One region of the Nocardia sp. NPDC002869 genome, then DNA from elsewhere that is predicted to be linked to it. Evidence: riboswitches for the same ligand, from Rfam matches in the RefSeq annotation. Region 1 holds a riboswitch; each other region holds the start of a gene.
The links. A riboswitch is a leader RNA that binds a small molecule or an ion and turns the genes downstream of it on or off. The one in region 1 is predicted to bind cobalamin.
Positions count from the first base shown of each region.

Region 1 (2,182 bases):
AGCCGATCGTGGTGGTCGGCAGCGGCGGCAGAGGCAGGTGCTCCCGCTGGCGGGTCCGGCGCTGTTCGGCGGGCGCCCGCCGCGCGGCGTCCGGGCCCAGCGCGGCGAGTCGTGCCCGTACCTGCGCGTTGCTGATCCGCGGATCGGTGCGGCGGCTCGCCGCGGCGGCCCGGGCGGTTTCCAGTTCCGCGGCGACCGCCTCGGTGCCGGAGTTCAGGCCGGTCGCCAGTACGTGTACCTCGGCGGTCTTCTCGGCGCCGAAGGCGAGCCAGGAGCGCAGCGTGTCGTCGAGTCGCGTCTCCACCGCCAGCGAGTACGGGACGTGCAGCAGCGAACACGAGGTGGAGACGGCCAGTGCCCGCACGCTGCCCAGCAGGGTGGCCAGCGTCGACAGGGCACCGTCGAGGTCGGTGCGCCAGACATTACGGCCGTCGACCACGCCCGCGACCAGCAGTTTGTGCGACAGCGGGGGGACGGCCGCCACCGCGGCGACGTCGGTGCCCGCGACCAGATCGACGGCGATACCTTCGACATCGGTGGCGGCCAGGGCTTCCAGCGCGGCGCCCGGATGCCCGAAATAGGTGGCCACCAGCACCGCCGGCCGCTGTGCCGCCGCGGTGAGTTCGGTGTAGACCCGGCGGACCGTCGCCAGTTCCGCCGGGGTGAGATCGGTGACCAGCGCGGGCTCGTCCAGTTGTACCCAGCCCGCGCCCGCGTCGGCGAGTAGCCGCAGCAACTCCTGGTACAGCGGGATCAGTTCGGCGATCCGGTCCAGGGCCGCGCCGCCGGTGGTCTTGGCCAGTTTCAGGAAAGTGACCGGTCCGATGACCACCGGCCGGGCCGGCACGCCGAGTTCGACCGCTTCGGCCACCTGCGCCAGCAGGTCTTCCGGATGCAGGCCGAAGGTGGTGTCCGGGCCGAGTTCGGGCACCAGGTAGTGGTAGTTGGTGTCGAACCACTTGGTCATCTCCAGTGGCTCCACCGACTCGGTTCCGCGTGCGGCGGCGAAATAGCGGTCCAGCCGATCCGCTATCCCGGCGACCCGGTCGGGCAGGGCGCCGAGGAGGACGGCGGTGTCGAGCATCTGGTCGTAGTGGGAGAAGGTGCCGACGGGAATCGAATCCAGTCCGGCGGCGGCCAGTTCTGCGTACTGGTTCCGGCGCAGCGCGCGGCCGGTCTCGTGCAGTTGCGCCGCGTCTATCCGACCCGCCCAGTAGGACTCGGTCGCGCGTTTCAACTCCCGGTGCGGCCCCACCCGGGGGAGTCCGAGAACCGTTGCGGTGAACGGGCGGTGCGAAATAACAGTCACGGTGTTCTCCAGTGCTGAAGTTCGACGGCCGTCGCCGTTCCCGGGCGCACGGCACCGATGAGACCCCGAATGACCCGGCTGTGCGGTCGGGTCGGATGTCAGCACTGGTGGCGGCGCCCGCTCCACGAGGCGACGGCCACCGGATACGGCGTATCCGGTACAACCGGCAGGTCTTCGGACTCGCGGGCACCGGCCTGTCGGCCGACCTACTGGCCGTCGCTTCCCAGGCGTGCTGCCCAGTGCTGATGACGGCGGTCGTTCCTGCTCACCGCTGCGGGACAGTTCCGGATTTCCACCGGATTCCCTCTCACCCGCGTGGTGCGGGCTTCGGCGCCGGGGGCGGACGTTCGGGGCTCCTCGTCGTCCGGCCGGCGGACCAGCTGCGGGTCCACCATAACGCGGACGCGCCGAGCGCGCCCGCAGCGGCGCGAACAGCGGCCGACTTCGCATATCTTCGCAAGAGCGCCGGGCCGCTCGGATAGCCGGGAAATGGCCGCGGCGGGTAATACGCACAGGCCGGGATCGTGTGCGGTGAGATATGACGGTGCGGTGAACAGGACTTCGCAGCCTTGCCATACGTCCTTGTGAAGATTCTGCGAAGTGGACTTCGCTGTCGCCCCTGGGTGTGGCGCCGGGTACGTTGGGTCAATGTTCTCGAAAGTCTTGGTTGCCAACCGCGGCGAAATCGCCATCCGGGCCTTCCGCGCGGCGTACGAGCTCGGTGTCGGAACGGTTGCCGTCTTCCCGCACGAGGATCGCAATTCGGTCCACCGCCTGAAGGCGGACGAGGCATACGAGATCGGCGAGGAAGGCCATCCGGTCCGCGCCTACCTCTCGGTCGACGCCATCATCGAAGCGGCGAAGACCGCGGGC
Region 1 covers NZ_JBKOOL010000202.1:1,046-3,227, forward strand. Annotated here, with positions in the region: partial or broken gene metE (5-methyltetrahydropteroyltriglutamate--homocysteine S-methyltransferase) at 1-1,309, opposite strand, end outside; cobalamin riboswitch at 1,457-1,662, opposite strand; gene ACLML9_RS25780 (pyruvate carboxylase) at 1,958-2,182, shown strand, end outside.

Region 2 (2,182 bases), on a different contig from region 1:
GCGCGCGGGACGGCTATCTCGGTGCGGCGGTGGATGATTGGGCCGGGCACCGGGACGAGGTGGCGGCGTTCGTGCGATATGCCGCCGCGGGGATCACGGCCGCCGCGGTCGCCGGCCGGGGTACAGCACTGAGCACTCCCCCGGACCCGTTACCAGGCGATGGCCCCCTGCGCGCCGACGAAGGAACCGTCGGTGGACACCTCCGGCGATTCCGCCGCCGCGAGGACGACCTGGGCGGCCTGCTCCGGCGTCGTCGGCGCGTCGGCCGACGCGGGAGCCAATTCGGTCGCGACGAAACCGGGGCATACCGAGGTCACCCGGACGGCGGTATCGGCGAGCGATTTCGCCAGCCCGACCGTGAGGCTGTTCAGTGCCGCCTTCGACGCCTGGTAGCCCGGGACCACCATCGAGTAGTACGCCGACTCCGGGTTCCGCTGCTCGGTGAGCGAGCCCATCTCGGTGGAGATGTTGACGATCCGCCCGGCCGGTGCGCGGCGCACCAGCGGCAGCAGCGCTTCGATCACATTGGCGGGGCCGAAGGTGTTGGTCATCAATGTCTCGGTGAACGCGCCGGGATGGGCGAAGTTCACCGTGCCGGTGGCGGTGGCCTCGGGCAGGATGCCGGCATTGTTCACCAGGACATCGATGTGGTCGTGCCGTTCGGCGAGGGAATCGTGCAGGCACCGCGCGCTGTCCACCGAGCACACGTCGAGGACCTCCCCTTCGGCCGCCAGTCCCGCCGACCGCAGTTCGGCCACCACGGCCTCCACCGCCGGCGCGCGGCGTCCGGTGACGATCACCCGGTAACCCGCGCGGGCGAACGCCGTCGCGGTGGCGCGTCCGATTCCGCGGGTCGCCCCGGTGACCACCACGATCTTCTCCGACATGTCGTTCCTTTCGTCATTTCCGTTCGTGCCCTATGAGCATCGCGGAGGGCATACGGTGCGCGCTGGCAGGAAATCGCCGTCGCATTCGCCCGCGGCCGGTACGCCGGCTCGAGCGGGTCGAACGTCCAGTTCACTGTCGGATAGCATGGTCGGCGGCCGCACTGCGGTCGCGGCGTGATGAGGGAACCCGGTGGAAATCCGGGACTGGCGCGCAACGGTGACACCCACATGGTGGAGTCCGATCACTCATCCGCCGAGCTCGGTTCCGGCCTCGCGCACAGGCCCAGACGCAAGGAGTCCACGCCGTGACGCGGTCCTTTTCTTCGGCGGTCACCGCCGTGGTATCCACCCTCCTGCTGGCCGGATGTGCCGGTGCGCCCGACTCGGACGGTCCGGCCGCCGGGTCCGCCGCCGGCTATCCGGTGACGATCGAGAACTGCGGCGTCGAGGTCACCGTGGCGGCGCCGCCGCAGCGGGCGGTCGCGCTCGATCAAGGGGCGGCGGAGATCCTGCTGTCGCTCGGTCTGGCCGATCGGATGGCCGGCACCGCCACCTGGACCGATCCGGTGCGGGAGAACCTGGCCGCCGACAACGCGCGGGTGCCGCGGCTGGCCGACAACCGACCCTCGTTCGAGGTCGTCCTGGACAAGGAACCGGATTTCGTCGCCGCCTCCTTCGGCGGCACCCTCGGTCCCGGCGGCGTGGCCGAGCGGCAGCAGTTCACCGAACTGGGTGTCCCCACCTACCTCTCGCCGACCGACTGCGACGGCAAAACCGATATCAGCGTCAATGCCGACGGTGCTCGCACCGAACCGTTGACCATGGATTCGGTCTACCGGGAGATCCGCGACCTGGCCGCTGTCTTCGATGTCGCGGACCGCGGGGAGCGGCTGGTCACCGAACTGCGCGACCGCTACTCGGCCGCGTCCGGGCGGATCGCCGCGGAGCGGGTCTCGCTGGCCTACTGGTTCGCCGACACCTCCACGCCGTATGTCGCGGGCTGCTGCGGCTCATCCGGGATCATCACCGACGCGGTGGGCGCGAAGAACGTTTTCGATGACACCACCGACGAATGGCCGCAGGTCGGCTGGGAGACCCTCCTCGACCGCGACCCCACCGCCCTGGTCCTGGCCGACCTGAGCCGGCGCAGCCTCGCCGGGGACGCGCTGGACAGCAAGATCGCCTTCCTGGAATCGAATCCGGTGACGGCGAAACTGACCGCGGTCCGCGAGCGGCGCTACATCGTGGTCAACGGCGCCGATATGAACCCCTCGATCCGGACGGTCGACGGGGTC
Region 2 covers NZ_JBKOOL010000012.1:52,607-54,788, forward strand. Annotated here, with positions in the region: gene ACLML9_RS03755 (aminoglycoside adenylyltransferase domain-containing protein) at 1-132, shown strand, start outside; gene ACLML9_RS03760 (SDR family NAD(P)-dependent oxidoreductase) at 150-887, opposite strand; cobalamin riboswitch at 1,024-1,157, shown strand; gene ACLML9_RS03765 (ABC transporter substrate-binding protein) at 1,193-2,182, shown strand, end outside.
Region 2: it holds a riboswitch for cobalamin, as region 1 does, so the genes downstream of both, ACLML9_RS03765 (ABC transporter substrate-binding protein) here and metE (5-methyltetrahydropteroyltriglutamate--homocysteine S-methyltransferase) in region 1, are expected to answer to the same signal.

Region 3 (2,182 bases), on a different contig from region 1:
GACCCAAGTGTTGGGAGCCCCACCCGCAATGTTTGGGGAAAGTTTGGAAATGACGCTCAGGGCCCTACCATGTTTGTGCTGGTAGAGCCCTGACCTGCGCCTATCTGTCGGGCTGACAGGATTTGAACCTGCGACCACTTGACCCCCAGTCAAGTGCGCTACCAAACTGCGCCACAGCCCGTCGCGCCGTGCGTTCCGGCGCTCGATGAGATTACCTCAGAGGTGTTCGAGACCGGAAATCGGCAGGTTGAGCGTGGTGTTGTCGGATTTCCGCCGCGCTCCGCGCTCGTCCTCCGAGCGCGTGAGGCGCGTGGGCTGCTTCTCGCTGCGGTCGCCGCTCCGGGACGAAGCTCCACGATTCGGGGCTCGGGTGGGTTCCGCACGGAGATCCGGGGCCTCGTCCTGTGCGCTGGAACCCGGGATGCTGTCCGCAACCGGACGACTGCCGCATCCGGCGGTCGACGACCGCCGCATCCGGCCGGGCGGTCGGTTCTCCGTGCGATGGGATGCCTGGTGAGAGGGGTCAGTGCCCTGTGGAATAGCTTCCTGGCTGTCTCTGTTGAACCCCCTCGTCGGCGTCCGGACAGCCCCGGGCCGCACCCTCTGTCGCTACGAGCGACCACTCGCCGTGAGGCGCTTGTTGGACGCCGGCTTCTCGACCGGACGCCGCTGGGCTCATCGCCCGGCGGCGTTCTGCTGTCTTTCCCGCGGCCTATCTCGTCCGATCGCTGGATCAGTGCGCGCCGTGGCCGGTTGCGCCCACCGCCCCACCGGAGTGCGAGCTCGGGCTGGGCACATTCTCCCGGGCGCAGCTGGTTCATCCCGCGCGGTTTTGCTGGGCGGGGGGTGCGAAGCGTGTCGTCCGGTGTCGGTGGCACCGTGGGGCGGATGAGAGGGAACCCGGTGGGAATCGGGGGCTGTCCCGCAGCGGTGAGCGGGAGCGACCGCCGTCACACGCACTGGGCCGGGGGGCGGGAAGCGACGGCGTGGACCGCCCACATCATCGAACAGGGCGAATCCAATGCGCTGATCCGCCCGTTACCTTTTTGGTGGGCCCGGAACCGGGCCCACGGTCGCCGGGCCCGGTATGACTTCTTGCCCCTGTCGAGTTCATGATCCGGGGGGTGGTGTCGCCGGGCGCCGGTGGCGTCGATGGACCGCTGATAGGGGCAGGGCCGAATACAGGTCTCTTCGTAACGTGGGTGCCGGGCGTCGACGCTGGATCGGCGACCGTCCGGAGGCGTTTTCGATGCGACGAGGACGAGCAGGGTGACACAGTGCTATGCCGTGTTCTGCGGCGTTGACGTGGGCAAAGGCGAACACCACGCGGTCGGGCTCGACCCGGCCGGTAAGCGATTGTTCGACAAGGCGCTGCCGAACGACGAGGCCCGGTTGCGGGCGGTGTTCGACCAGCTCGCGGCTCGGGGGCCGCTGCTGATCGTGGTCGACCAGCCGAACACGATCGGTGCCCTGCCGGTCACCGTGGCCCGCGACTGCGGCCACGACGTGGCCTATCTACCGGGCCTGGCGATGCGCCGCATCGCCGACCTCTACCCCGGTCAGGCCAAAACCGACGCCCGCGACGCCCACATCATCGCCGATGCCGCCCGCACCATGCCGCACGCGTTGCGCCGCGTCGACACCGGAGACGAAGCGCTGACCGAGCTCGGGGTCCTGGTCGGATTCGACGACGACCTGGCCGGGGAAGCGACCCGCACCAGCAACCGGATCCGAGGCCTGCTCACCGGCATCCACCCGGCCCTGGAACGGGTCCTGGGTCCTCGTGTCGCGCATCCGGCGGTGCTCGAGATCCTCTCGCGCTGCGGCGGCCCGGCCGGCATCCAGGCCGCGGGCCGACGCAAACTCACCAGCATCGCGGTCAAACATGCACCCCGCATGGGTGCTCGACTCGTCGAGGAAATCCTGGCCGCGCTGCCCGCGCAAACCGTCGTCGTCCCTGGCAGCAAGGCCGCCGAAGTCGTTCTGCCGAAACTCGCCGATCAACTCAAATCCGTTCTTCAGCAACGGAAAACGATCGCCACCGATATCGAGGAGATGCTCGATGCGCACCCTCTTTCCCGGGTCCTGACCTCGATGCCCGGCATCGGAGTCAGGACCGGAGCCCGCATCCTGCTCGAAGTCGGCGACGGCTCGTCCTTCGCCTCGGCCGGGCATCTGGCCG
Region 3 covers NZ_JBKOOL010000014.1:40,385-42,566, reverse strand. Annotated here, with positions in the region: tRNA gene ACLML9_RS04395 (tRNA-Pro) at 108-181, opposite strand; cobalamin riboswitch at 892-1,044, shown strand; gene ACLML9_RS04390 (IS110 family transposase) at 1,270-2,182, shown strand, end outside.
Region 3: it holds a riboswitch for cobalamin, as region 1 does, so the genes downstream of both, ACLML9_RS04390 (IS110 family transposase) here and metE (5-methyltetrahydropteroyltriglutamate--homocysteine S-methyltransferase) in region 1, are expected to answer to the same signal.

Region 4 (2,182 bases), on a different contig from region 1:
GAGTGGGCTGCCCGGGCGGGCGAGCGCGGTGTCGTTCATACACCGAACCTGCCCGGTGCCGGCCGCTCCCCGGATCAACCCGCGGTAGCGGCGGCCTCCGGTACCCGGGTACTGCCGCGGGTGCTCCATTCGGTCAGCGCGGCGAAGGCCAGGCCGATGCCCACCCACAGCGTGGTCGATACCGCCAGCGACGCGGCCCGGAACTCCCACAGCAGGGAGGCGGGGAAGTCGGCTCCCACTTCGTCGATCTCGGGCAATACCGTGTAGCCGAGGGTGACGACGAGTACGAAACCCACCACCGCCGCGAGGAGCCGGAGGGATTCGGGTCGCGTCCGCAGCGCTTTCCAGATGGACACACCGGCCGCGACGGCCAGCAGGCCCACCAGCACCGCGGCCACCCAGAGCAGTGTGCGCTCGTTGATCGTTTCCGGGTCACCGACCGCCGGGGGGTTGGCCGGATATTCGAAGAACGGTACGGCCACCACCGCGACCCAGCCGGCCAGGCCGAGTCCGAGCACCAGCCGATGACCGGGTAGCGCGGTGAACCGCCGGGCGTAATGCGCCGCGGTCGCGACGATCGCCCCGAACGCCATCCCGGCCAGCGCGGCGGCCAGGAACTGCCCGAACTTCTGCCAAGGCCTGCTCACCACGGCCTCGTCCCCGTGCACTGTCTCCCCGTGCGTATGTCCGGTGCCGGAATCATGGGCATGCTCCGGCGCGGGCGCCGCGGCCTCCTCGATGGCGATGGCGGCCTCGACCCGGGATTCGCCGACGAAATTACCGACGACACCCGCGAGGAGACCGGCGATCAGACCGGCGAGCAGACCACGGAGCAGCAGGGCACCGAAAGATCCACTCAATGGCACGGGACACCCAGCAGGTGGCGCCCGTCGTGCATCAACTCGTGCAGGAACATTCCGCCGCGTGAGATGGCGCCCTGGTCGAATCCGACCAGGTACAGCGTCAGCAGTGCCAGCAGAACGACGCCGACGGTGACGAGCACGGTCGCTGCTGTATCGGCAGCCCTGCTCGGGACGTGGGTTATGGCCATGATGGATCCTCCTCATCCGGATGCTCGCGTCCGGTTCGCGAGTTGCGCGTAGGTGCGGGTGTCTGACTCTGCCCACCCTTTCCGGCGTGGACATCACAGTGGCGCGACCGCTCCGGGTTCTCACCGGATTACCGCATCACCTTCGCTTTCACTTGAAACTGTGACACCGGCTGTTGCCGGTCGTCAATATGCCCGCGAACGAGCACTGGCCACGCCGCCGGGGCCGGAGGCGTGGCCAGGGTGTGCGGGATGGGTCAGGAAGCGGGCTTACCCGCTACGTCGAGTACGACCTCGAACTCCAGCAGCGAGGCACCGGTGGCGACCGGCTTGTTCTGCTGTCCGGCATGCGCCTCCTTGGCGGGGCCGTCGCGCCACGCCGCGAAGGACTCCTCGGAATCCCACTGGGTGACCACGAAGTACCGATTCTCGCCGGCCGTGGGCCGCAACAATTGGAAGCCGAGGAACCCGGGGGAGTTCTCGACCGCGTGCGCGCGGTGGGCGAACCGCTTCTCCAGCTCGGGTCCCGCGCCCTCGGGGACCTCGATCGCATTGATCTTCACAACAGCCATACCCCTGAGCTTAGGTATCGCGGGGTCCGGGCGGGACAGTGCCGCACGACACAGCAGGGCCACTGCGCGCGCCGCCGGGAGCGTCGCCGCGCCCTGTGGAGGGATGTGAATAAACTCGGCCCGGTGTTGCACGACGAAGGTGGGACCGGGGTTCCGATACTGCTGCTGCACGGATTGATGGGCAGCGCCCGCACCTGGCAGGACCAGGTCCGGTGGCTGCGCGACCACGGGCGGGTGTTCACCTTCGACGCCGCCGGGCACGGGCGCCCCGCCCCGCCCGAACTCACCACCGACGCCCTCGTCGCCGATCTGGCCGACGCCACCGCGCGAATCGACGAGCCGATGATCGTGATCGGGCATTCGATGGGTGGTCTGCACGGATGGGTGTTCGCGGCCACGCATCCGAACCGGGTGGGTGGGCTGGTGGTGGAGGATATGGCAGCCGATTTCACCGGCCGTACCGCCGCCCACTGGGCCGCGATGGTCGAGGCCTGGCCGCAGCCATTCGCGGACGAGGCCGCCTTGGTGGCGCATTTCGGCCCGGTCGCCGGTCGCTACTTCC
Region 4 covers NZ_JBKOOL010000264.1:2,296-4,477, reverse strand. Annotated here, with positions in the region: gene ACLML9_RS27800 (hypothetical protein) at 1-39, opposite strand, end outside; gene ACLML9_RS27795 (CbtA family protein) at 75-866, opposite strand; gene ACLML9_RS27790 (CbtB domain-containing protein) at 857-1,051, opposite strand; cobalamin riboswitch at 1,087-1,235, opposite strand; gene mhuD (mycobilin-forming heme oxygenase MhuD) at 1,306-1,620, opposite strand; gene ACLML9_RS27780 (alpha/beta fold hydrolase) at 1,744-2,182, shown strand, end outside.
Region 4: it holds a riboswitch for cobalamin, as region 1 does, so the genes downstream of both, ACLML9_RS27790 (CbtB domain-containing protein) here and metE (5-methyltetrahydropteroyltriglutamate--homocysteine S-methyltransferase) in region 1, are expected to answer to the same signal.